Regions from separate parts of the Streptomyces sp. NPDC055287 genome, predicted to be linked through region 2. Evidence: riboswitches for the same ligand, from Rfam matches in the RefSeq annotation. Region 2 holds a riboswitch; the other holds the start of a gene.
The links. Region 2 has a riboswitch for cobalamin ahead of ACWIHY_RS22515 (prenyltransferase/squalene oxidase repeat-containing protein). Riboswitches for the same ligand answer to the same signal wherever they lie in the genome.
Positions count from the first base shown of each region.

Region 1 (10,361 bases), on a different contig from region 2:
CGGCAGTACCTGGAGCGCTCTCGACGGGACCTCTGACGGCAAGGCGCTCCCGCGCGACGCCGCCGACAAGCCGGGTCTGACCGGCGTGGGCGGCGCGTACAAGAAGCTCGCCTTCCCGCTGGACGCGTACGCCGGCAAGAAGGTCGACCTCCGCTTCCGCTACCAGACGGACGGCGGCGCGGGCGGCAAGGGCTTCGCGGCGGACGCGATCACGGTGACCGCCGACGGGCAGCCGGTGTTCACGGACAATGCCGAGGGCGACGACAACGGCTGGACCGCGAAGGGTTTCTCGCGCATCGGTGAGTCCTTCACCAAGGAGTACGAGCAGTACTACCTGGCCGAGAACCGCCAGTACGTGTCGTACGACAAGACCCTCAAGGTCGGCCCGTACAACTTCGGGTTCGCCTCCACCCGGCCGAGCTGGGTCGAGCACTACCCGTACCAGAACGGCCTGATGATCTGGCTGTGGGACACCTCGCAGAAGGACAACAACACCAGCGCCCACCCGGGCAAGGGCCTGATCCTTCCGGTCGACGCGCACGCCAAGCCGCTGAAGTGGGCGGACGGCAAGCTGCTTCGGAACAAGATCCAGAGCTTCGACTCGTCCTTCAGCAAGTACCGCACCGACCGCTTCACGCTGCACAACGCGAACGTGCCGCTGAAGCTGGCGTCGCAGAAGGGCGTCTCGGTCTTCGACGACCGCAAGGGGACGTACTGGTACAAGGAGAACCCGACCGGTGGTGTGGATGTCCCTGACACCAACACCAAGATCTCGATCGTCAGTGAGCCCAAGAGCGGCTCGACGATCACCGTGAAGGTCGGTCCCTCGACCAAGTAATTCGTAACACCGCAGGTCAGAGCATGATCGGCCGTCGCCCTCTAGCGGGCGGCGGCCGATCACGTTTAGATGCCTCTTGACCAGCTCTTGTTGACACGACGTCTTATGGGGGATTGATCGGCATGTCCGGTGGAGGTTTCGTACGGTTGCCCGGCGGCAGCGTGGTCGTCGCTCTCACGCTGCCCAGCCCGTCGGGCGACGGCCACAAGGTCCGCGTCCTGGTCCACTCCGTGAACCGGGCCCGCGCCCTGACGCGGCTGCGCAACCTCGGCCTGCGGGCGGTCTACCTGCGGGGCAACGCCCACCCGCCGACCCCGGACGAGATCACCGCGGTTCTGCACCACCCGGACGGCCTGCTGTGGCGCACCGCGCCGGGGAAGACGGCCGTGGAGCTCTGGCACCCCATACGCGCCCTGCTCAGACCCGTACGCCCGGCGTGAGGGCGCGTGGGGGGCGCCGGGGCCCCGGCTAGACCACCGGCTTCCCCGACAGCTCCACGCCCGCCTCGCGCATCTCCTCCAGCGCCCGCTCAGTCGTCGCCTCGGAGACGCCCGCCGTCAGGTCGAGCAGCACGTGGGTGGTGAAGCCCTCACGGACCGCGTCCAGGGCCGTCGCCCGCACGCAGTGGTCTGTGGCGATGCCGACGACGTCGACCTCGGTGACGCCCCGCGCCCGCAGCCAGTCGGCCAGCCCGACATCGTTCTCGTCGGTGCCCTCGAAGCCGCTGTACGCCGCCGAATGGGCGCCCTTGTCGAACACCGCGGCGATGGCGCCCGAGGCGACGGCCGGGGCGAAGTTCGGATGGAAGCCCACTCCTTCCGTACCGGCGACGCAGTGCACCGGCCAGGAGTGGACGTAGTCCGGGCTGGCGGAGAAGTGGTCGCCCGGGTCGACGTGGTGGTCGCGGGTGGCGACGACGTGGCGGTACCCGGCCGGGGCGTCGCCGATCAGCTCGGTGACGGCTGCGGCGACATCGGCGCCGCCCGCCACCGCGAGGCTGCCGCCCTCGCAGAAGTCGTTCTGAACGTCCACGACGATCAAGGCGCGGTGCATGGCGGGGGCCCTTCGGTGGGGATTCGGCGGCGGCGGTGCGTATGCGGTTGTCCGGGCAATGGTTCGAGAGTAGAGACTCCAACGGCCTTGCGGCAGGGGGCCTTTGGCTGCTAGGGGGCCGACGTCACCCTCGGTGCCCGCCCTCTGGCTTGCCGCTGCCCGCTCACCTTGCGTTCATGCGTACTCGGTGGGGATGACGGGCTCGCCCCGCGACAGCTGCACCGCGGACATCGGCAGGGCCTCGCGCGCCGCCACGTGCCTCTCGCGCACGTCGTCCAGCGGCTCGCGCGCCACGACCTCGCCGCCCTTGACCAGCTCCACCTGAAGCTGCCGGCCGGCCAGCTCGGGCGGTACGGGCCCGGTGCCGACGACCTCGGCCTCCGCCACGCCGTACGCGTCCGCGCGCCGCGCCGCCCACTTGCGGCCGCCGATCGACGTCTTCCCGCCCGTCGACCTCTTTGCCACCGACAGGAGCGGCGCCGCCGGGTCCGCCGATTCGGCCCTGGCGACCAGCTTGTAGACCATGGAGCAGGTGGGGTGCCCGCTCCCGGTGACCAGCTGTGTGCCCACGCCGTACGCGTCCACCGGAGCCGCCGCCAGCGAGGCGATGGCGTACTCGTCGAGATCGCTGGTCACCACGATCCTCGTACGGGTGGCCCCCAGCTCGTCCAGCTGCTGGCGCACCCGGTGCGCTACCAGCAGCAGGTCGCCCGAGTCGATGCGGACCGCGCCCAGGTCCGTCCCGGCCACGTCGACGGCGGTACGGACGGCCTCGGCGACGTCGTAGGTGTCGACCAGGAGCGTCGTACCGCTCCCCAGCGAGGCGACCTGCGCCTGAAAGGCGTCGCGCTCGTTGTCGTGCAGCAGGGTGAAGGCGTGCGCGCTGGTGCCGACGGTGGGGATGCCGTAGCGGAAGCCGGCCGCGAGGTCCGAGGTGGAGGTGAAGCCGCCGACGTACGCGGCGCGGGACGAGGCGACGGCGGACAGTTCGTGCGTACGCCGGGCGCCCATCTCGATCAGCGGCCGGCCGCCCGCGGCGGCGGCCATCCGGGAGGCGGCGGCCGCGATGGCCGAGTCGTGGTTGAGGATCGACAGGATCACGGTCTCCAGCAGCACGCACTCGGCGAAGCTGCCCTCGACGCGCAGGATGGGCGAGCCCGGGAAGTAGACCTCGCCCTCGGGGTAGCCCCAGATGTCGCCCGTGAAGCGGTACGAGGCGAGCCACTCCAGCGTCGGTTCGTCGACGATCGCGTGCTCCCGCAGGAAGCCCAGTACTCCCGAGTCGAACCGGAAGTTCTCCACGGCGTCCAGGACCCGCCCGGTACCCGCCACGACGCCGTACCGGCGCCCCTCGGGCAGCCTGCGGGTGAAGACCTCGAAGACGGAGCGCCGGTCGGCGGTGCCGGCCCTGAGGGCGGCCTGCAGCATCGTGAACTCGTACTGGTCGGTGAAGAGCGCTGTCGACGGCACATCCACCGGCAGCCCAAGGTCCGCAGTGTTCATGGCAAGGATGCTACCCCCAATCTCGTCAGAGTGACGATTTCTACGTGGCCGTTTGTGCGACGGCGCGTCACCGGTGGCACCATGGGACAAGTGAGTACGGCTCCCGCAGAGATCGAACGCCCGGAATTGGCCGAGGAAACCTCCGCCGTCCCCGAACCCGACGTCCCCTGGGTGACGCTGGTCCACAACGACCCCGTCAATCTCATGAGTTATGTCGCGTATGTCTTCCAGGCGTACTTCGGCTACTCCAAGGACAAGGCGCACAAGCTGATGATGGACGTCCACCACAAGGGCCGCGCGGTCGTCTCCAGCGGCAGCCGCGAGGAGATGGAGCGTGACGTGCAGGCGATGCACGGCTACGGACTCTGGGCGACGCTCACGCAGGACCGCGGCTGATGGCCGGGCTCTTCGAGGGAATCCCCGGCGGCGGCGCGGCCGTCGCGCTCGACGAGGTCGAGATCTCGATCCTGCGCAGCCTGGCCGTACAGCTGCTCGAACTGTTCGGACCCGGTGAGCAGCAGGCGGCGGGCGAGGACCCGCTGGCAGCGCTGTTCGCGCAGGGCCCCAGCGAGGCGCCGTCCGACCCCGCGCTCGCCCGGCTCTTCCCCGACGCGTACGGCGATCCGCAGGCCGACCCCGAGGACGCGCACGAGCGGGAGGTGCGCGCCAACTCGGCCGAGTTCCGGCGCTTCACCGAGAACGACCTGCGCGAGCGCAAGCGCGAGGACGCGCTCGCCGTCGTGCGCAGCCTCGACGTGCTGGCCACCGCCGGTGAGGGTGGCGCCGTACTCAAGCTCGCGGACGGTGAGTGCAAGCGCTGGCTCGGCACGCTCAACGATCTGCGGCTGACCATCGGCACGCGTCTCGAGGTCACGGACGAGGACGAGAACGGGGAGCTCTACCGGCTGCCGGACTCCGACCCGCGCAAGCCGATGGTGATGGCGTACCTGTGGCTCGGCGCGCTCCAGGAGAGCCTCGTCGAAACGCTTATGCCCTGACTATGCCCTGACCTGTCCGGACATATCGATCACGCTGTTCGCTCAACGGACACTCAAATCCGGATAACGATCGCATTAACGCCCGGGGCCCCTTTGCCGCCCCGGGCGTTGTTTGTCCCATTTTTCCAGTGGTGTGCGCCACATTGGGCGCAGTGGATCACTGTTGCGAGCGTGATAAATCTTCACGACCGCCCTGGGACGCCACCCCTGTCCCCGGGGGCGCTGACGCCGGCTGACCCCGGCACGCAACTCCATTCCACATCCGGGGGCCGAGCCCCTCAAAGGATCGTCACAGTCGATCCGAGCCGTTCAAGGCCGGATCGGCATGGAGAAAGGCGCGACACACCATGACCTCAGTGCAGGTCGACAAGCAGCACGACGGCAGTGAGGCCGAAGGCACGACATCCGGCGAGGGTTACCAGCGCGGACTCGGGGCCCGTCAGATCCAGATGATCGCGATCGGCGGCGCCATCGGCACCGGCCTCTTCCTCGGCGCGGGCAAGGGCATCTCCATCGCCGGCCCCAGCCTGATCCTGGCCTACGCCATGGCCGGCCTCGTCATCTTCTTCATCATGCGGGCGCTCGGCGAGCTCCTCATGTACCGCCCGGTCTCCGGCTCCTTCTCGGAGTACGCCCGCGAGTTCGTCGGCCCCTTCGCGGGCTTCGTGACCGGCTGGACGTACTGGCTCTTCTGGGTCGTCACCGGCATCACCGAGGTCACCGCGGCCTCGGAGTACATGCAGTACTGGACCAAGGGCACGGACGGCTGGACCGATCAGCCGCAGTGGGTCTTCGCCCTGATCTTCACGGTCCTCCTCTTCTGCGTGAACCTGATCTCCGTGAAGCTCTTCGGCGAGCTGGAGTTCTGGTTCTCGATGATCAAGGTGACCGCGATCGTCGGCATGATCCTGATCTGCGCCGGCATCCTCACCCTCGGCTTCTCCGACGCCGGCGACACCGCGTCGGTGACCATGCTCTGGGACCAGGGCGGCTTCTTCCCCAACGGCATCGGCCAGACCCTCATGACCCTCCAGCTGGTCATGTTCGCCTTCCTCGCCGTCGAGCTGGTCGGCGTCACCGCGGGCGAGGCCAAGGACCCGAAGACGGTCCTGCCCAAGGCCATCAACACCGTCCCGTGGCGCATCGCCGTCTTCTACGTCGGCGCGCTGATCATGATCCTTTCGGTCGTCCCGTGGACCCACTTCCAGCCGGGCGTCTCGCCGTTCGTTGCGGCGTTCGAGAAGATGGGCCTCGGCGTCGGCGCGGCCATCGTCAACTTCGTGGTCCTCACCGCCGCCCTGTCCTCCTGCAACTCGGGCATGTACTCCACCGGCCGCATGCTGCGCGACCTCGCGCTCAACGGCCAGGGCCCGAAGTTCTTCACCAAGCTGACCAAGAACGGCCTGCCCCTCGTGGGCACGTCCTTCTCCGCCGGCCTGATGCTGGTCGGCGTGTGGATCAACTACCAGTGGCCGGGCGAGGCGTTCAACTACGTCGTCTCCTTCGCGACCATCTCCGGCATGTGGGCCTGGATCATGATCCTGGTCAGCCAGATCCGCTACCGCGCCAAGGCCGACCGCGGCGAGCTGCCGCAGTCCGCCTTCCGGGCGCCGGGAGCGCCGTACACGAGCTGGTTCGCACTGCTCTTCATCGGCATGGTCATCGTGATGATGGGCATCGACAAGGACGCGCGGATCTCGCTGTACTGCGCGCCGCTGTGGGCGCTGCTGCTCGGCGTGTCGTGGCTGGTGCTGAAGAAGCGGACGCCGTCGGCATCGCAGAGCGTCCCGCCGAAGGCCTGATCCACTCCGGGCTCGTCCGAGTCCAGCATGTGGTCCCGCCCGTACCATCCACCGGTACGGGCGGGGCCCTTTGCTTATCCTGGGGCCCATGCTGACCCTTTCCCAGGCCCTCTACGACCAGATCGTCGCGCACGCACGCGCCGACCACCCCGACGAGGCCTGCGGCGTGGTCGCCGGCCCGGCCGGGTCCGGGCGCCCCGAGCGCTTCGTCCCGATGCTGAACGCCGCCCGCTCGCCCACGTTCTACGAGTTCGACTCCTCGGACCTGCTCAAGCTCTACCGCGACATGGACGACCGCGACGAAGAGCCCGTGATCATCTACCACTCGCACACGGCGACCGAGGCCTACCCGTCCCGCACGGACATCAGTTACGCGAACGAACCCGGCGCGCACTACGTCCTGGTCTCCACCGCCGACACGGACGACGCGGGCCCCTTCCAGTTCCGCTCGTTCCGCATCGTGGACGGAGTGATCACCGAGGAAGAGGTCAAGGTCGAGGCGTAACCGCCGTCGGCCGCAGCCGTACTGCGAAAGCGCGCGCGGCGTACGCCGAAGGGGTCACCCCGAAAGCAAGAAGCGCATCCTCGTCGCCTTCACCGAAGGCATCGCCCCCGAGCCGGACACCACCTTCGGCAACGTGAAGGCCGGCGTACTGGAGCACTTCGTGCCCGGGTACGAACGCGGCGACTTCGTCGAGACCATCCAGAACGCCGCCCGGCCTGAATGATCACGACGCGGGACACAGTGACAGAATGTGCGCGACCCGGGCGGCAGGACCCAGGAAGCCGGTGCGAATCCGGCACGGTCCCGCCACTGTGACCAGGCCGACGACGCTGTCGCCAACGCCTGGAAGCCAGGAACTGACCTGCCGCCCTCCGTACCACCGACCAGGGGACGAGGAAATCCCCCGGAGGAGGCACCACTGTGTCCTGCCGTACTCGCCCCACGCGCCGCGCGCTCATAGCCACAGCCGCCGCCCTGCTCCCCCTCACCGCCTGCACCGCGACCGGAGACAAGCCCGGCGCCGCCGCAGCGAAGACAGCGGCCCCCGGCTTCCCGTACACCGTCACCAACTGCGGTGTGAAGACGACCTACAAGGCCCCACCCACCCGCGTCGTCACCATGAACCAGCACGTCACCGAGGTGATGCTGGAGCTCGGCCTCGCCAAGTCCCTCGTCGGGACCGCCTACCTCGACGACAAGGTGCTCCCCGAGTACGAGAAGCAGTACAAGGCCACCCCCGTGCTGGCCAAGGAGTACCCCTCGTACGAGAAGCTGCTCGCCGCCAACCCCGACTTCGTGTACGGCGGTTACGCCTCCGCCTTCTCCGCCGGCGACGGCCGCAGCCGCGAGACGCTGAAGAAGTCCGGCATCAACTCCCGCCTGAACACCGAGTACTGCGCCGACGGCAAGACGTCGATGGGCGCCCTCTACCAGGAGATCCGCGAGATCGGCCGCACGTTCGGCGTCGCCGGCCGCGCCGAGCGCTGGATCGACTCCGCCAAGGCCGGAAACACCGCCACCGAGAAGAAGCTGGCGGACGTCGACCCCGTCTCCGTCTTCGTCTACGACGGCGGTGACAAGACCGCCTCCACCATCGGCGGCGCGGGCATCGGCCACGAGATGGTCAAGCGCGCGGGCGGCAGGAACGTCTTCGCCGACCTCCCCAAGCCCTTCGCCGACGCCTCGTGGGAAACCGTCGTCGACCGCAGGCCCGAGGCCATCGTCATCCTCGACTACGGCGCCACCACCGTCGCCCAGAAGAAGCGGCGCCTCCTCGAAGACCCGGCCCTCGCCGACGTCCCCGCCGTCAAGAACAAGCGCTTCGCCGTCCTGCCCCTGTCCGACATGGTCCTCGGCGTCCGCGCACCTGCCGCCGTCGACACCCTCGCGCGCCAACTCCACCCCGAGCTCGAGAAGTAGCGGGCGGCCGTGAGCTGCGAGACCCCCGCCGCCCGCGGGCGGCTGCGCTACACCCTGCTCGTCGCCGTGCTCACCGCCCTGCTCGCAGCGGCGGCGGTCGCGGGGCTCGCCCTCGGTTCCGTACGCATCCCCGCCCCCCAGGTGCTGGAGATCGTCACCGGCGCCGCCGACGCGGGCCCGTACCGCACGATCGTCCTCGACGTACGCCTGCCCCGCGTCCTGCTCGGCGCCGTCGTCGGCGCCGGGCTCGCCGTCATCGGCACCGTCCTCCAGGCCCTCGTACGCAACCAGCTCGCCGACCCCTTCCTCCTCGGCGTCTCCTCCGGCGCGTCGGTCGGCGCGGTCGGCGTCATCGTCCTCGGCCTCGGGGCCGGCCTGGCCACCACCGTCACCGTCCCGCTCGCCGCCTTCGCGGGCGCGCTCGGCTCGCTCGTCCTCGTGTACGGGCTCGCGCGCGGCGGCGGCGCCATGACCACCGGACGCCTCGTCCTCGCCGGAGTGGCCGTTTCGTACATCCTGTCCGCCCTGACCAGCCTGCTGATGGTCACCTCGGCCCGCGCCGACCACCTCAAGGAAATCCTCTACTGGACCCTCGGCGGACTCGGCAGCGCCCGCTGGGACATGCTCGCGCTCCCCGCGACCGTCCTGGCAGCCGGAACCGCCCTGCTCATCACCCTCGCCCGGCCGCTCGACCTCCTCCTGGTGGGGGAGGAGGGCGCCACCGTCCTCGGCCTCGACACCGGCCGCTTCCGCGCCGCCGTCTTCGTCGTCGCCTCGCTGCTCACCGGCGTACTCGTCGCCTTCAGCGGCGCGATCGGCTTCGTCGGCCTGATGGTCCCGCACGCCGCCCGCATGGCCGTCGGCGCCGGACACCGCAGGCTGCTCCCCGTCGCCGCGCTCGGCGGCGCGGTCTTCCTGGTCCTGGCCGACCTGGCCGCCCGTACGGTCGCCGCACCCCAGGACATCCCCGTCGGCGTACTCACCGCCCTCACCGGCGGCCCGTTCTTCCTGTGGATGCTGCGCCGCCGCGGCGGAGCGACCGAAGGAGCCCCCGCATGACCACCCTGACCGTGGAAGGCCTCTCGTACGGCGCCGGAGGCCGCCACCTCGTCGACGACGTCACCCTGATGGCCGCCGACGGCGAGACCGTCGGCCTGATCGGCCCCAACGGCAGCGGCAAGACGACCCTCCTGCGCTGCGTGTACGGAACCCTGCGCCCCACCCACGGCCGCGTTCTCCTCGACGGCGACGACCTGCACGCCATGAGCCCCAGGACCCGCGCCCGGCGCATCGCGACCGTGCCGCAGGACAGCGGCGCGGCGGGCTTCGAACTGACCGTCCGCGAGGTCGTCGCCATGGGCCGCTCCCCGCACAAGCGCTTCTGGGAACAGGACACGGCCGCCGACGACTCTCTCGTACGGGAGGCCCTTGCCCGCGTCGGCATCGCGGACCTCGCGGCGCGCGGCTTCCCGTCCCTGTCGGGCGGCGAACGACAGCGGGCCCTGATGGCCCGCGCCCTCGTCCAGCAGCCGTCCCTCGTCGTACTCGACGAGCCGACCAACCACCTGGACATCCGATACCAGCTGGAGATCCTCGGTCTGGTGCGCGACCTGGGCACAACCAACCTGCTCGCCCTGCACGACCTCAACCTCGCGGCGTACTACTGCGACCGCGTCCACGTCCTGGACGGCGGCCGCGTCGTCGCATCCGGCACCCCGAAGGAAGTCCTGACGGCCGACCTCCTGCACACCGTGTACGGGGTGTCCGCCGAGGTCAGCGTTCATCCGACGACCGGCGCGCCGACCGTCGTCTACCTCCCCGGGCCAGCACTCTGTCCACGGAACGAACGTTTTTAGACCACGATGTGAGATCACATACCGGCATGTGGCCCGGGAATCTATACGATGACCGCATGGTTCCCCACGACGTGAGTGAGACGACGCCGAGCACTGTGCTGCTCGTGGCGCGCCTGCACGTCGACCTGTGCCGGCTCGCCAGCGCAATCTGTACGGCTACGGCCTGAGCCGCGGGTCATCCAGCACACGCACACGCTTACCCCTGCGCGGGGGACGAACTGCCGCGCGCCTTTCACGCCACCCTCCTGACAGGAGTCGAAAGCCATGGCCATCGAGGTCCGCATCCCGACCATCCTCCGCACCTACACGGACGGCGCCAAGGCCGTCCAGGGCAACGGCGACACCCTCGCCGACCTCTTCACGGACCTGGAATCCCGCCACGCCGGC
Region 1 covers NZ_JBSHNE010000006.1:227,806-238,166, reverse strand. Annotated here, with positions in the region: gene ACWIHY_RS12905 (immune inhibitor A domain-containing protein) at 1-838, shown strand, start outside; gene ACWIHY_RS12900 (hypothetical protein) at 961-1,278, shown strand; gene ACWIHY_RS12895 (isochorismatase family protein) at 1,307-1,891, opposite strand; gene ACWIHY_RS12890 (nicotinate phosphoribosyltransferase) at 2,066-3,394, opposite strand; gene clpS (ATP-dependent Clp protease adapter ClpS) at 3,476-3,790, shown strand; gene ACWIHY_RS12880 (DUF2017 domain-containing protein) at 3,790-4,392, shown strand; gene ACWIHY_RS12875 (amino acid permease) at 4,740-6,194, shown strand; gene ACWIHY_RS12870 (Mov34/MPN/PAD-1 family protein) at 6,283-6,699, shown strand; partial or broken gene ACWIHY_RS12865 (diguanylate cyclase) at 6,764-6,922, shown strand; cobalamin riboswitch at 6,951-7,078, shown strand; gene ACWIHY_RS12860 (ABC transporter substrate-binding protein) at 7,120-8,118, shown strand; gene ACWIHY_RS12855 (FecCD family ABC transporter permease) at 8,128-9,177, shown strand; gene ACWIHY_RS12850 (ABC transporter ATP-binding protein) at 9,174-9,974, shown strand; gene ACWIHY_RS12845 (putative leader peptide) at 10,031-10,141, shown strand; gene ACWIHY_RS12840 (MoaD/ThiS family protein) at 10,239-10,361, shown strand, end outside.
Region 1: linked by a shared signal. The riboswitch ahead of ACWIHY_RS12860 (ABC transporter substrate-binding protein) and the one ahead of ACWIHY_RS22515 (prenyltransferase/squalene oxidase repeat-containing protein) in region 2 are both predicted to bind cobalamin.

Region 2 (10,361 bases):
CTGTAGGTCCGTGCGTACGGGGGTGGCTCCCGGAGCCCTTTGGAGGGGCCGACGGTGGGTTCGTGGGCCTACTGCCCTGGTTGGTGGAGGGCCAAGGTCCTGTGGGCCCTCTCACCGCCGGGTCAGCGCTGCGGGCTTTCGAATGTGACCTGGGCCTCGAAGGCCGCACGGCGTGTGGCCCGGCGCAGCGCCTTGAGGAGGGTGGCGCCGATGGTGAGGGTCAGTACGACGGTGAGCGCGGCCCGGCCCAGATCCCAGCCGAGGGAGGTGGTGAGGCAGTACACGAGGAAGCGAACCAGGTTCTCGTGCACCGGGTCGCCGGGCTGGAAGGAGATGCTGCTCGACAGGTCGGCGCCGCCGATGTACGGCCAGCCCTGCAGGTTCATGACGGTGCCGTAGAAGAAGGCGGCGAGGCAGCCGTACGCCGCCAGCATCGCCAGCTCCGCCCGGCCGCGCAGGCGCTCCGCGCCCGGCAGCAGGCCCGCGCCCATCGTGAACCAGCCCAGGGACAGCATCTGGAACGGCATCCACGGCCCGACGCCACCCGTGAGCAGCGCGGACGCGAACATCGTCACCGAGCCCAGTACGAAGCCGAAGCCGGGGCCGAGGACGCGGCCGCTCAGCACCATCAGGAAGAACATCGGTTCCAGGCCGGCCGTCCCCGCTCCGAGCGGGCGCAGTGCCGCTCCGACGGCGGCCAGTACGCCGAGCATCGCGACGGCCTTCGCGTCGAGCCCGGAGTCGGCGATGGTCGCCACGACGACAGCCACGAGGAGGGGGAGAAGGGCGGCGAGGAGCCATGGGGCGTCCTGGGAGTGGTCCCGCGCCAGCCCCGAGGCGGGGTCGGCGAGCAGCGGCCAGCCGAAGGCGATCACCCCGATCGCGCTGATGAGGAGGAGCGCTGCCACGGAGCGGGGGCCGAGGCGTACGGGGCGGGGCGGCTTCGTCGCGCTCATGGCGTCGCCCCGCCCAGCGCGTCGCGCACCTGTGGAACGGTCAGCCACTTCTGCGGGGTGAGGATCTTCGCCACCTGCGGGGCGAAGGCGGGGGAGGAGACGACGACCTCGGCCGTCGGGCCGTCCGCGACCACCTCGCCGTCGGCGAGGATCACGACGCGGTGCGCGAGTTCCGCCGCGAGCTCCACGTCGTGCGTCGCCAGGACGATCGCGTGCCCTTGGGCGGCCAGCTCGCGCAGCAGGCCCACCAGGCGGGACTTCGCCGCGTAGTCCAGGCCGCGGGTCGGCTCGTCGAGGAGGAGCAGCGGGGGCCGCCCGGTGAGCACGATGGCGAGCGCGAGGGCGAGGCGCTGGCCCTCGGACAGGTCGCGCGGATGTGTGTCGTCGTGGATGCCGGGGAGCAGCTCGGCGACAAGGGCCCGGCAGGCGCCCGGTGCGGCGCCCGCGTCGCTGTCGGCCGCCGCGCACTCGGCGGCGACGGTGTCGGCGTACAGCAGATCGCGCGGCTCCTGGGGAACCAGGCCGACCTCCCGGACCATGTCGCGGGGGCGGGTGCGGTGGGGGGTGCGGCCGCCGACGGTGACGGTGCCGGAGGTGGGCTCGACCATGCCGACGAGGGCGGACAGGAGGGTGGACTTGCCGGCGCCGTTTCGGCCCATCAGGGCGACGGTCTCGCCCCGGGACACGGTGAGCGTGACCCGGCGCAGGGCCTCGATGCGGGCGCGGCGGACACCGAGGCCGGTGACGGAGGCGACGGTGGTGGTGGGGGTGCTCGCGGCTTCTGCGGCGGGGGACGGGTCGGTGCGGCGCCGCAGCAGGCGGGCGAGCTTCTCCCCTGCCCGGCCCGTGCCGGAACGAGGGACAGGCCCCCGGGCCCCCGGGTGTCCGGCGGGCGCATCCGGCGCATCGTCAGTCGCCGGACGGGCCTGATCCCGGTCGGCGGCGGGCGGCCCGGGGCGCGCCGGCTCCGCGTCGGCCAGTCGGGCCCGCAGGGCCGTGGCGCGCCGGCGGGCGTCCCGTACGGAAAGGGGGAGCGGCTCCCAGCCCGTGAGGCGGCCCAGCGCCACCACCGGCGGGTGCACCGGTGAGACGGCCATGATGTCGGCCGGCGCCCCCACGAGCGGTGCCTCGCCCGCGCCCGGCAGCAGGATCACCTGGTCCGCGTACTGCACCACCCGCTCCAGGCGGTGCTCGGCCAGCAGCACCGTCGTACCCAGGTCGTGGACCAGGCGCTGCAACACCGCCAGCACCTCCTCGGCCGCCGCCGGGTCCAGCGCCGACGTCGGCTCGTCCAGCACCAGCACCTTCGGATGCGGGGTGAGCACCGAGCCGATCGCCACGCGCTGCTGCTGGCCGCCGGAGAGCGTGGCGATGGGGCGGTCGCGCAGCTCCGCGAGGCCGAGCAGGTCCAGCGTCTCCTCGACCCGGCGCCGCATCACGTCCGGCGCAAGGCCGAGTGATTCCATGCCGTACGCCAGCTCGTCCTCGACGGTGTCGGTGACGAAGTGGGCGAGCGGGTCCTGACCCACCGTCCCGACCAGATCGGCGAGTTCGCGCGGCTTGTGGGTCCGGGTGTCACGGCCGTCGACCGTCACCCGTCCGCGCAGGGTGCCGCCCGTGAAATGGGGGACGAGGCCGGAGACGGTGCCCAGCAGGGTCGACTTGCCGACTCCGGAAGGGCCGACCAGCAGTACCAACTCGCCCTCGGGCACCGTGAGGTCCACACCCCGGATCGCCGGCGACGCGGCGTCCTCGTAACTGACCGACACATTCTCGAACCGGATCACTTCGGAGTCGCCTTCACTGCGGGAGGTACGGAAAGTGCGGGAGGCACCGGGGCCACGAACGCCGGCAGCAGGCCGATCAGTACGGACGCCGCCGGCCACAGCGGCAACTCGGGAGCGACCAGGGGGATCACCCCGGGGTGCAGCGCCGCCGGGTCGTACGCGGCCGCCCAGATCATCAGCGCCGCGACCGTCACCCCCGACCCCGCCACCAGCCATGCCCGTACGCCCCACGTGTCGGGCCGGTAGCGGGTTCGGACGCTGCGCCGGCCGCCGAGGCGCAGCCCCGCCAGCGCCGCGACGAGCCCAGCGGCCATGACCGGCAGACCGTACGTCGCCCCGTCGGCGGTCAGCAGCCCGTACGCCCCGGCGCACACCCCCAGCAGCCCGCCCAGCGTCAGCACGGTCGTGGTGTGCCGTACGGCGGGCGGTACCTCGGCGGTGCGGCCGTACCCGCGCGCGTCCATCGACGCGGCCAGAGCCACCGACCGCTCCAGCGCCCCCTCCAGGACGGGAAGCCCGATCTGGAGCACGGCCCCGACGCCCCCGGTCGGCCGGCCGCGCAGCCGGCGCGCGGTGCGCAGCCGCACCACGTCGGCCACCATGTTCGGCGCGAACGTCATCGCGACGACGACGGCGACCCCGGCCTCGTACAGCGCGCCCGGCAGCGACTTGAGCAGCCGGGCCGGATTGGCGAGCGCGTTCGCGGCGCCCACACAGATGAGGAGCGTGGCCAGCTTCGCCCCGTCGTACAGGGCGAAGACGAGCTGCTCCGCCGTCACGCGCCCTCCGATCCGCACGCCCTGCGCCCAGTCGGGCAGGGGCACTTCGGGCAGCGTGAAGAGGATGTGGGCGCCCGGGATCGGTGAGCCCAGGAACGCCGAGAAGACGAGGCGGATGCCGATGACGAACAGGCCGAGCTTCACGAACGCCCCGTACGAACGCGCCCACGGGGCGTCCGTCCTGCGCGCCGCCACCACGAACCCGGCCACCCCCACCAGCATGCCGAGCAGCAGCGGATTGGTGGTCCTGGACGCGGCGACGGCCAGACCGAGCGCCCACAGCCACCACGCCCCGGCGGGCAGGGCGTTGCTACGGGCGGCTTGCGGCGCGCGCAGGGTCATGGAGGTCATCCGCGGCGGCGGCGCGCCTGCCACACGCCCGCGGCACCGAGCGCGAACACGGCGGCGAGGCCGACGAGCAGCCCGGCGGAGGGGCCGCTGCCGTCGTCGTCGGTGGTCCGGCCGACGGTCGCGGTCGCTGTCACGGACGAGCGAGGCGTGTCCTCGCGGCCGGACACCTGCTCCCCGCAGCCCGTCTTCGGGTAGCCGGAGATCGCGCAGAGCAGCGCCGCGCTGTCGTAGCGCAGCGGCTTCGCCACCTGGGCGAGCGCGTCCGCGGCGGTTGCGTCCGCACCGGTGCGCGCACACGCCGTGCGCAGTGCCGGTGGACGCTCGCCGGCCGGGGCGTCGGCCGCCGTACCGGGGTCGATGACGACGGCGATCCGCTTGGCGCCCTCCTTGGCGGGCGTCCCGCCGCAGACGTCACCGAAGGCACCGGCCGCGTGGCGCGGCCGCGCCGAGTCCCGCGCGTCCTCGCTCACCGAGAACCGGAAGCCGATCACATCGCCGTCGGCGGGCCTGGCGGACGCCGGGCCCTGAGTGGCGTACGTCCACCGGCCGCCGTCGCTCTCCCAGAACGACCAGTAGCGGTAGCCCGTGCCCGCGTGCGCGGGCCCCGCGCCCAGTACCGCGAGGAGCGCGGCGCCGAGCACGAGGACGAGGGAGAGGGAGGCCGGCCGCGTACGTACCGTCGTCACCGCTGCTGGTTCTTCTTCTTGCGGCCGCTGAACAGGATGCCGACGCCGACGCTGGCGACGAACAGGATGCCGACGAGCCACCAGTCGCCGAAGCCCTGCTCGGAGCCCTTGTCCTCGTCGGTCTTCGTCTCCGTGGTCTCCGGCGCCGGCCCGGTCGCGTTGAGCGACTTCACCAGGTCGGTGCCGCCGAAGTTCTTCGGGTCGGTGCCGGTCGCGTGCGCGGCGAAGACCAGCTGCGCGTATGCGGCGGGGCCGTTCCCCTTCGCCCAGGACGCCGCATTCTTCTTCAGCCACCCCAGCGGCTTCTCGGCCTGCTCGGCGCCGCCCTGCGCGGCCAGCGCGACGACGGCGTCGGCCGTGTTGCCGAAGTCGGGCTGCGGCTCGCTGTCCTCGGCGCCGGGCATGGGAGGCGTGTCGAGGTGGCCCGTCTTCGCGAGTACGCCGTCGAGGTACGCGGCGCCGTTCGCGGCGGCCCGCTCGGGCGTCGGCTTGCCGGACTTGTCGCACTCGGCGGCCTTCTGGCCGTCCTTCTTCCCCTGGGCGTCCAGGCCCTGGCCGAGCCCGCCGAGTACACCCGCCGCCGTCGCGTCGGCGTTGGGCGCGAGCTTGCCGCCCTTGTCCGGCTGGTACGCGAACGCGCCGCCGCCCGACTTCGCGTCGCAGGGGACGGAGAAGGTGACGAGGGCGTCGTACGGCGACTTGCCCTGCTGCGACGTGACCTCACCGGGTTTCTCGCCCGCCGCGGCCAGCGCGCCGATCACGATCGACGTGGAGTTGGAGTCGCTCGCGCCGCCCGGGTTGTAACCCCAGCCGCCGTCCTGGTTCTGCGCGCCCTTCAGCCAGCTGACGCCCTTCTTCACGGCGGCGTCCTGCCCGCCGAGCGCGCTCAGCGCCTGCACGGCCGCGGCGGTGGCGTTGCTGTCCACCATGGTCTTCGACGTGCACGGCTCGGCGGCGTCGGCACGGAACGACGGGAAGCCGCCGCTGTCGCACTGCTGGCCGACGAGCCAGTTCACGGCCTTCGCGGCGGGCTTGACGCCCACCGTGTCCTGGGCGAGGAGGGCCAGCGACTGCCGCCAGACACCGTCGTACGTCGGGTCCTTCTCGCCGTAGAGCCCCGAGGGAACCACGGGAGTGGGGGAAGGCGCTGCGACGGCGGTCGTGGCCGTGGCCGCGGTGGCGCAGAGTACGGCGGAAGCTGCGAGCACGGCTGCTGCGCTGCGGCGAAGGGTCATGACGGGCGGGGGCCTCTCCTGCTGAGGAGCCGGGCCCGGGCACGCGGAAACCACGCACCAGGCTCCGGCTCCGTATACCTCGACGGTGCCGAGCCAGTAGTCATGCCGGACCGGGCGTTCCGACTCACCGCCCTCGGCGGGCGGCTCACGGTTGCGGGTCAGTGCCGGATTCGCACCGGCTTCCCCCAGAACGGCATGATGACGACTCGCACACTCTACCGGCCCGTAGCAAGCGGCCCCCGGGCGGTCCGGGCGCGGCGGCGGCGCCCGGCGCGGCCCCTACAGCGGCGCGGACGCGTCCGCCGGGAACGCGCCGCCGTGGCCGGGGACGATGACGTCGGCGATCGCGAGGACCCGTTCCCTGCTGGCCCGCAGTTGCGCGAGGTCCGGGGAGACCGGGTCTTCGACCGGTCCGTTCGGCCGCCACCACAGGTCTCCCACGAACGCGACCACCTCGTCCGGTGTGCCGACGAGCACCGTCACGTCCTCCCGGCTGTGTCCCGGAGTCCTGATCAGCCTTACGGACGGGGTCAGTTCGTACCCCTCCGCGTCGCGGTCGGTCCACTGGTCGCCGTGGTAGATCGCCTTGTGGTCGTGCATCCTGGCGCTGCCGAACAGCCCCGCGTTGATGATGTTGTCGGGGTGGTGGTGGCTGAGCACGACATCGGTGATGTCGTCGGGGCCCACGCCCATCGCGGCGAGCGGGCCCAGGATCCGGTCGCGGCTCGCGACCATGCCCGGATCGATGACGATCCGCAGGTCGCCGTCGGTCACGTACGAGACGGTGGCGGCGACGCCGGGGCCGGTGGAAGTGGTGTAGCCCGTGGTCAGGATCGTGTAGCCGGCCGTACGGCCGCGCGGTGTGTCGCTCATGGGGATCAGCTTTCCGTCGATGCGCGGTGCGCACGAGTGGCAGATGTGCCAGGCATCGCGGGATTCGTGCCATAACCGCGCCTGCCTGCTGCCAGACTGCGGGCATGACCCCGTTCCGTACCGTCGCCGCCTACGCGCCACCGGGGGTCGGCATGCTCAGCGTCGGCGTCGTCAGCGAGATCTTCGACGAGAGGGACTTCGACTTCACCCTGTGCACGGACCGTCCGGGCCCGGTCCCCACCGACCACGGCCTCTCCCTCACCGTGGAGCACGGCCTGGACCGGCTCGCCGAGGCCGACCTGGTCCTCGCCCTGCCGTGGAGCGGCTTCCGCACCCCGCCTCCGCCCCCCGTCCTCGACGCGCTGCGGTCCGCCCACGAGCGCGGCGCCACGGTCGCCGCCCACTGTGTCGGTACGTTCGCACTCGCCGCCGCCGGACTGCTCGACGGCCTGCGCGCCACCACCCACTGGCGCTTCGCCGCCCTGCTCGCGACCCTCCACCCCGGCGTCACCCTCGACCCCGGCGCCCTCTACGTCGACGAGGGCCGCACGGTCACCGGGGCGGGCGCCGCCGCGGGGTTCGACCTCTGCCTGCACCTGCTGCGCCGCGAACACGGCGCCGCGGTGGCCAACACCGTAGCCAGGGACCTCGTCCTGCCGCCGCACCGCGAGGGCGGCCAGGCCCAGTACCTGGCCGCCCCGGTACCCGAGGGCTGCGCCGACGACCGTCTCGCCGAGGTCCTCGACTGGGCCCGCGCCCACCTCGACCAGCCCCTCCCGGTCGACGAACTGGCGCGCCGCGCCCTCATGAGCCGCCGCTCCTTCGCCCGCCGCTTCACCGCCGCGACCGGCACCACCCCGCACGCGTGGCTGCTCACGCAGCGCCTCAACATCGCCGAGGAGCTGCTGGAGACGACGGAGCTGTCCGTGGAGGACATCGCCCGCCGCGTGGGTTACGCCGGCGCCGCCGTCCTGCGCGAGCAGTTCGTCCGCCGGCGGGGCATCCCGCCCCGCGACTACCGCCGGGCCTTCACACAGCGACGTACGTGACGGGTTCGCCGCCCGGGACCGCCTCCGCGTGCCCCAGCTTCACCAGGCGGCGCAGGTGTGCCTCGGCCTCCGAGACCGCGATGTTCCTGGACCCGTACGGGATCTGGTCCCAGGGCCGGTTCCACTCCATGCGCTCGGCCAGCTGCCAGGGGGTGAGGGGGGTGGCGAGGAGGGCGCGGAGGCCGGTGAGGCGGTCCTCGTGGTGGGCGAGGAGCACCCCGACGCGGGCGGGGGCGTCGGTGAACGCGTGCTGGTGGGCCGGAAGCACCTCGGCGGGCGCGAGACGGGCGACGCGTTCGAGGGAGTCGAGGTAGTCGCCCAGGGGATCGGTGACCGTGGTGTCGTCGGGGTCCTCGTACAGGCCGATGTGCGGGGTGATGCCGGGGAGCAGGTGATCGCCCGAGAAGAGGCGGCCGTTGCCGGGGAGGTTCGCCGGGTGCGTCTCCTCCAGGTGCAGGCAGACGTGGCCGGGAGTGTGACCCGGCGTCCAGATCGCGCGCAGGCGGCGGCCGGTCAGGGGGAGGACGTCACCGGGGACGATCTCGCGGTCGGGGAGCGCGGCCCTGAGGCCGGGCAGGGTGCGCATGCGTCCCGAGCCGCGGGCGGCGCGGAGCGGCGCGAGGTGGTCGTCGGGCGCGCCGGCGGCGGTGAGTTTGGCGGTGATGTAGCCGAGCCAGGTGCCGGGCTCCGCGCCGCGGGTCCGGCGTACGACCTCGGTGTCGGCGGCGTGCATGGCGATCCACGCGCCGGACGCGTCGCGCACCTGGCCGGACAGGCCGTGGTGGTCGGGGTGGTGGTGGGTGATGACCACGCCGTGGATGTCGGTGACCGCCGTACCGAGCGCGGCGAGACCGGTGACCAGCGCGTCCCAGGACGTGGGGTCGTCCCAGCCCGTGTCGATCAGGACCGGGCCGTCGTCGGTGTCGAGCAGGTGGACCAGGGTGTGGCCGAGGGGGTTGTCCGGGATGGGCACCTTGAGGGACCAGACGCCACCGCCGTGCTCGGTCACCTGCGTCATGGGTCCCCAATTCCTCGTCCAGGACTAGAACTCGTTCCAATAGTCGCCCAGGTCGACTTCTTTGCAAAGGGGTCGGGTCATGGACTCCGACGACCGCAGCTGGTAACAGTTCTGATGAACCGTCAGATAACTCGGGAGCGTTGCCGGGCCGTGGGAGGCACACAGTCATGACCGAGCTTGTGGAGCACCGGAAGCTTTACATCGGCGGCGAGCTGACCGATCCGCTGGGGACCGAGGTCATCGAGGTCGTCTCGCCGCACACCGAGCAGGTCATCGGGCGGGTGCCGCACGCGTCCCGGGCCGACGTCGACCGCGCGGTGGCGGCGGCACGCGAGGCGTTCGACGAAGGCCCCTGGCCCCGGACGACGCTCGACGAGCGGATCGCCGTCGTCACGCGGATCAAGGACGCGATCGCCGTACGGCACGAGGAGATCGCCCGCAGCATCACCTCCGAGAACGGGACGCCCTACACCGCGAGCGTCATGATGCAGGCGCTGGCCGCGATGATGGTGTGGGACGCCACCCTCGCCGTCGCGCGCGACTTCCCGTACGAGGAGCGGCGGACCGGTGTGCTCGGCCCGCTTCTCGTACGCCGGGAGCCGGTCGGGGTGGTCGCGGCCGTCGTGCCGTGGAACGTCCCGCAGTTCACGGCGGCGGCCAAGCTCGCGCCCGCGCTGCTCTCGGGCTGCACGGCCGTGCTCAAGGTGTCGCCGGAGACGCCTCTCGACGCGTACATCCTGGCCGAGATAGCCACCGAGGCCGGGCTGCCGGAGGGCGTCCTGTCGATCATCCCGGCCGACCGCGAGGTCAGTGAGTACCTCGTCGGGCATCCGGACGTCGACAAGGTGTCGTTCACCGGCTCGGTCGCGGCGGGCAGGCGCGTCATGGAGGTCGCCTCGCGCAACCTCACCCGCGTGACGCTGGAGCTCGGCGGCAAGTCGGCGGCCGTGATCCTGCCGGACGCGGACCTGGAGAGCGCCGTCGCGGGGATCGTCCCCTTCGCCTGGATGCTCAACGGGCAGGCGTGCGTGGCCCAGACCCGCATCCTCACCCCGCGCTCGCGCTACGACGAGTTCGCCGAGGCGTTCGCCGCGGCGGCCGGCGCGCTGAAGGTCGGCGACCCGCTCGACCCGGCCACCGAGGTCGGCCCGCTCGTCGCCGCACGCCAGCAGCGGCGCTCCCTGGACTACATCAGGATCGGACAGGAGGAGGGAGCGAAGATCCTCACCGGCGGCGGACGCCCGGCCGGCATGGAGCGGGGCTGGTACGTCGAGCCGACGCTCTTCGGCGGCGTCGACAACTCGATGCGGATCGCCCGCGAGGAGATCTTCGGCCCGGTCATCTGCCTGCTGCCGTACGACGACGAGCGCGACGCGGTGCGGATCGCCAACGACTCGGAGTACGGGCTCAGCGGCAGTGTGTGGACCGCCGACACCGAGCACGGGATCGACATCGCGCGGCAGGTCAGGACCGGTACGTACTCCGTGAACACCTTCAGCGTCGACATGCTCGGGCCCTTCGGCGGCTACAAGAACTCCGGCCTCGGGAGGGAGTTCGGGCCCGAGGGGTTCGGCGAGTACCTCGAGCACAAGATGATCCATCTGCCGGCCGGGCACGGCCTCGGGGA
Region 2 covers NZ_JBSHNE010000014.1:30,422-40,782, forward strand. Annotated here, with positions in the region: gene ACWIHY_RS22490 (steroid 3-ketoacyl-CoA thiolase) at 1-6, shown strand, start outside; gene ACWIHY_RS22495 (ECF transporter S component) at 123-956, opposite strand; gene ACWIHY_RS22500 (ABC transporter ATP-binding protein) at 953-2,743, opposite strand; gene ACWIHY_RS22505 (energy-coupling factor transporter transmembrane component T) at 2,740-3,873, opposite strand; gene ACWIHY_RS22510 (SCO2322 family protein) at 3,870-4,559, opposite strand; gene ACWIHY_RS22515 (prenyltransferase/squalene oxidase repeat-containing protein) at 4,556-5,794, opposite strand; adenosylcobalamin (AdoCbl) riboswitch at 5,852-6,005, opposite strand; gene ACWIHY_RS22520 (MBL fold metallo-hydrolase) at 6,074-6,667, opposite strand; gene ACWIHY_RS22525 (GlxA family transcriptional regulator) at 6,772-7,716, shown strand; gene ACWIHY_RS22530 (MBL fold metallo-hydrolase) at 7,697-8,734, opposite strand; gene ACWIHY_RS22535 (aldehyde dehydrogenase) at 8,902-10,361, shown strand, end outside.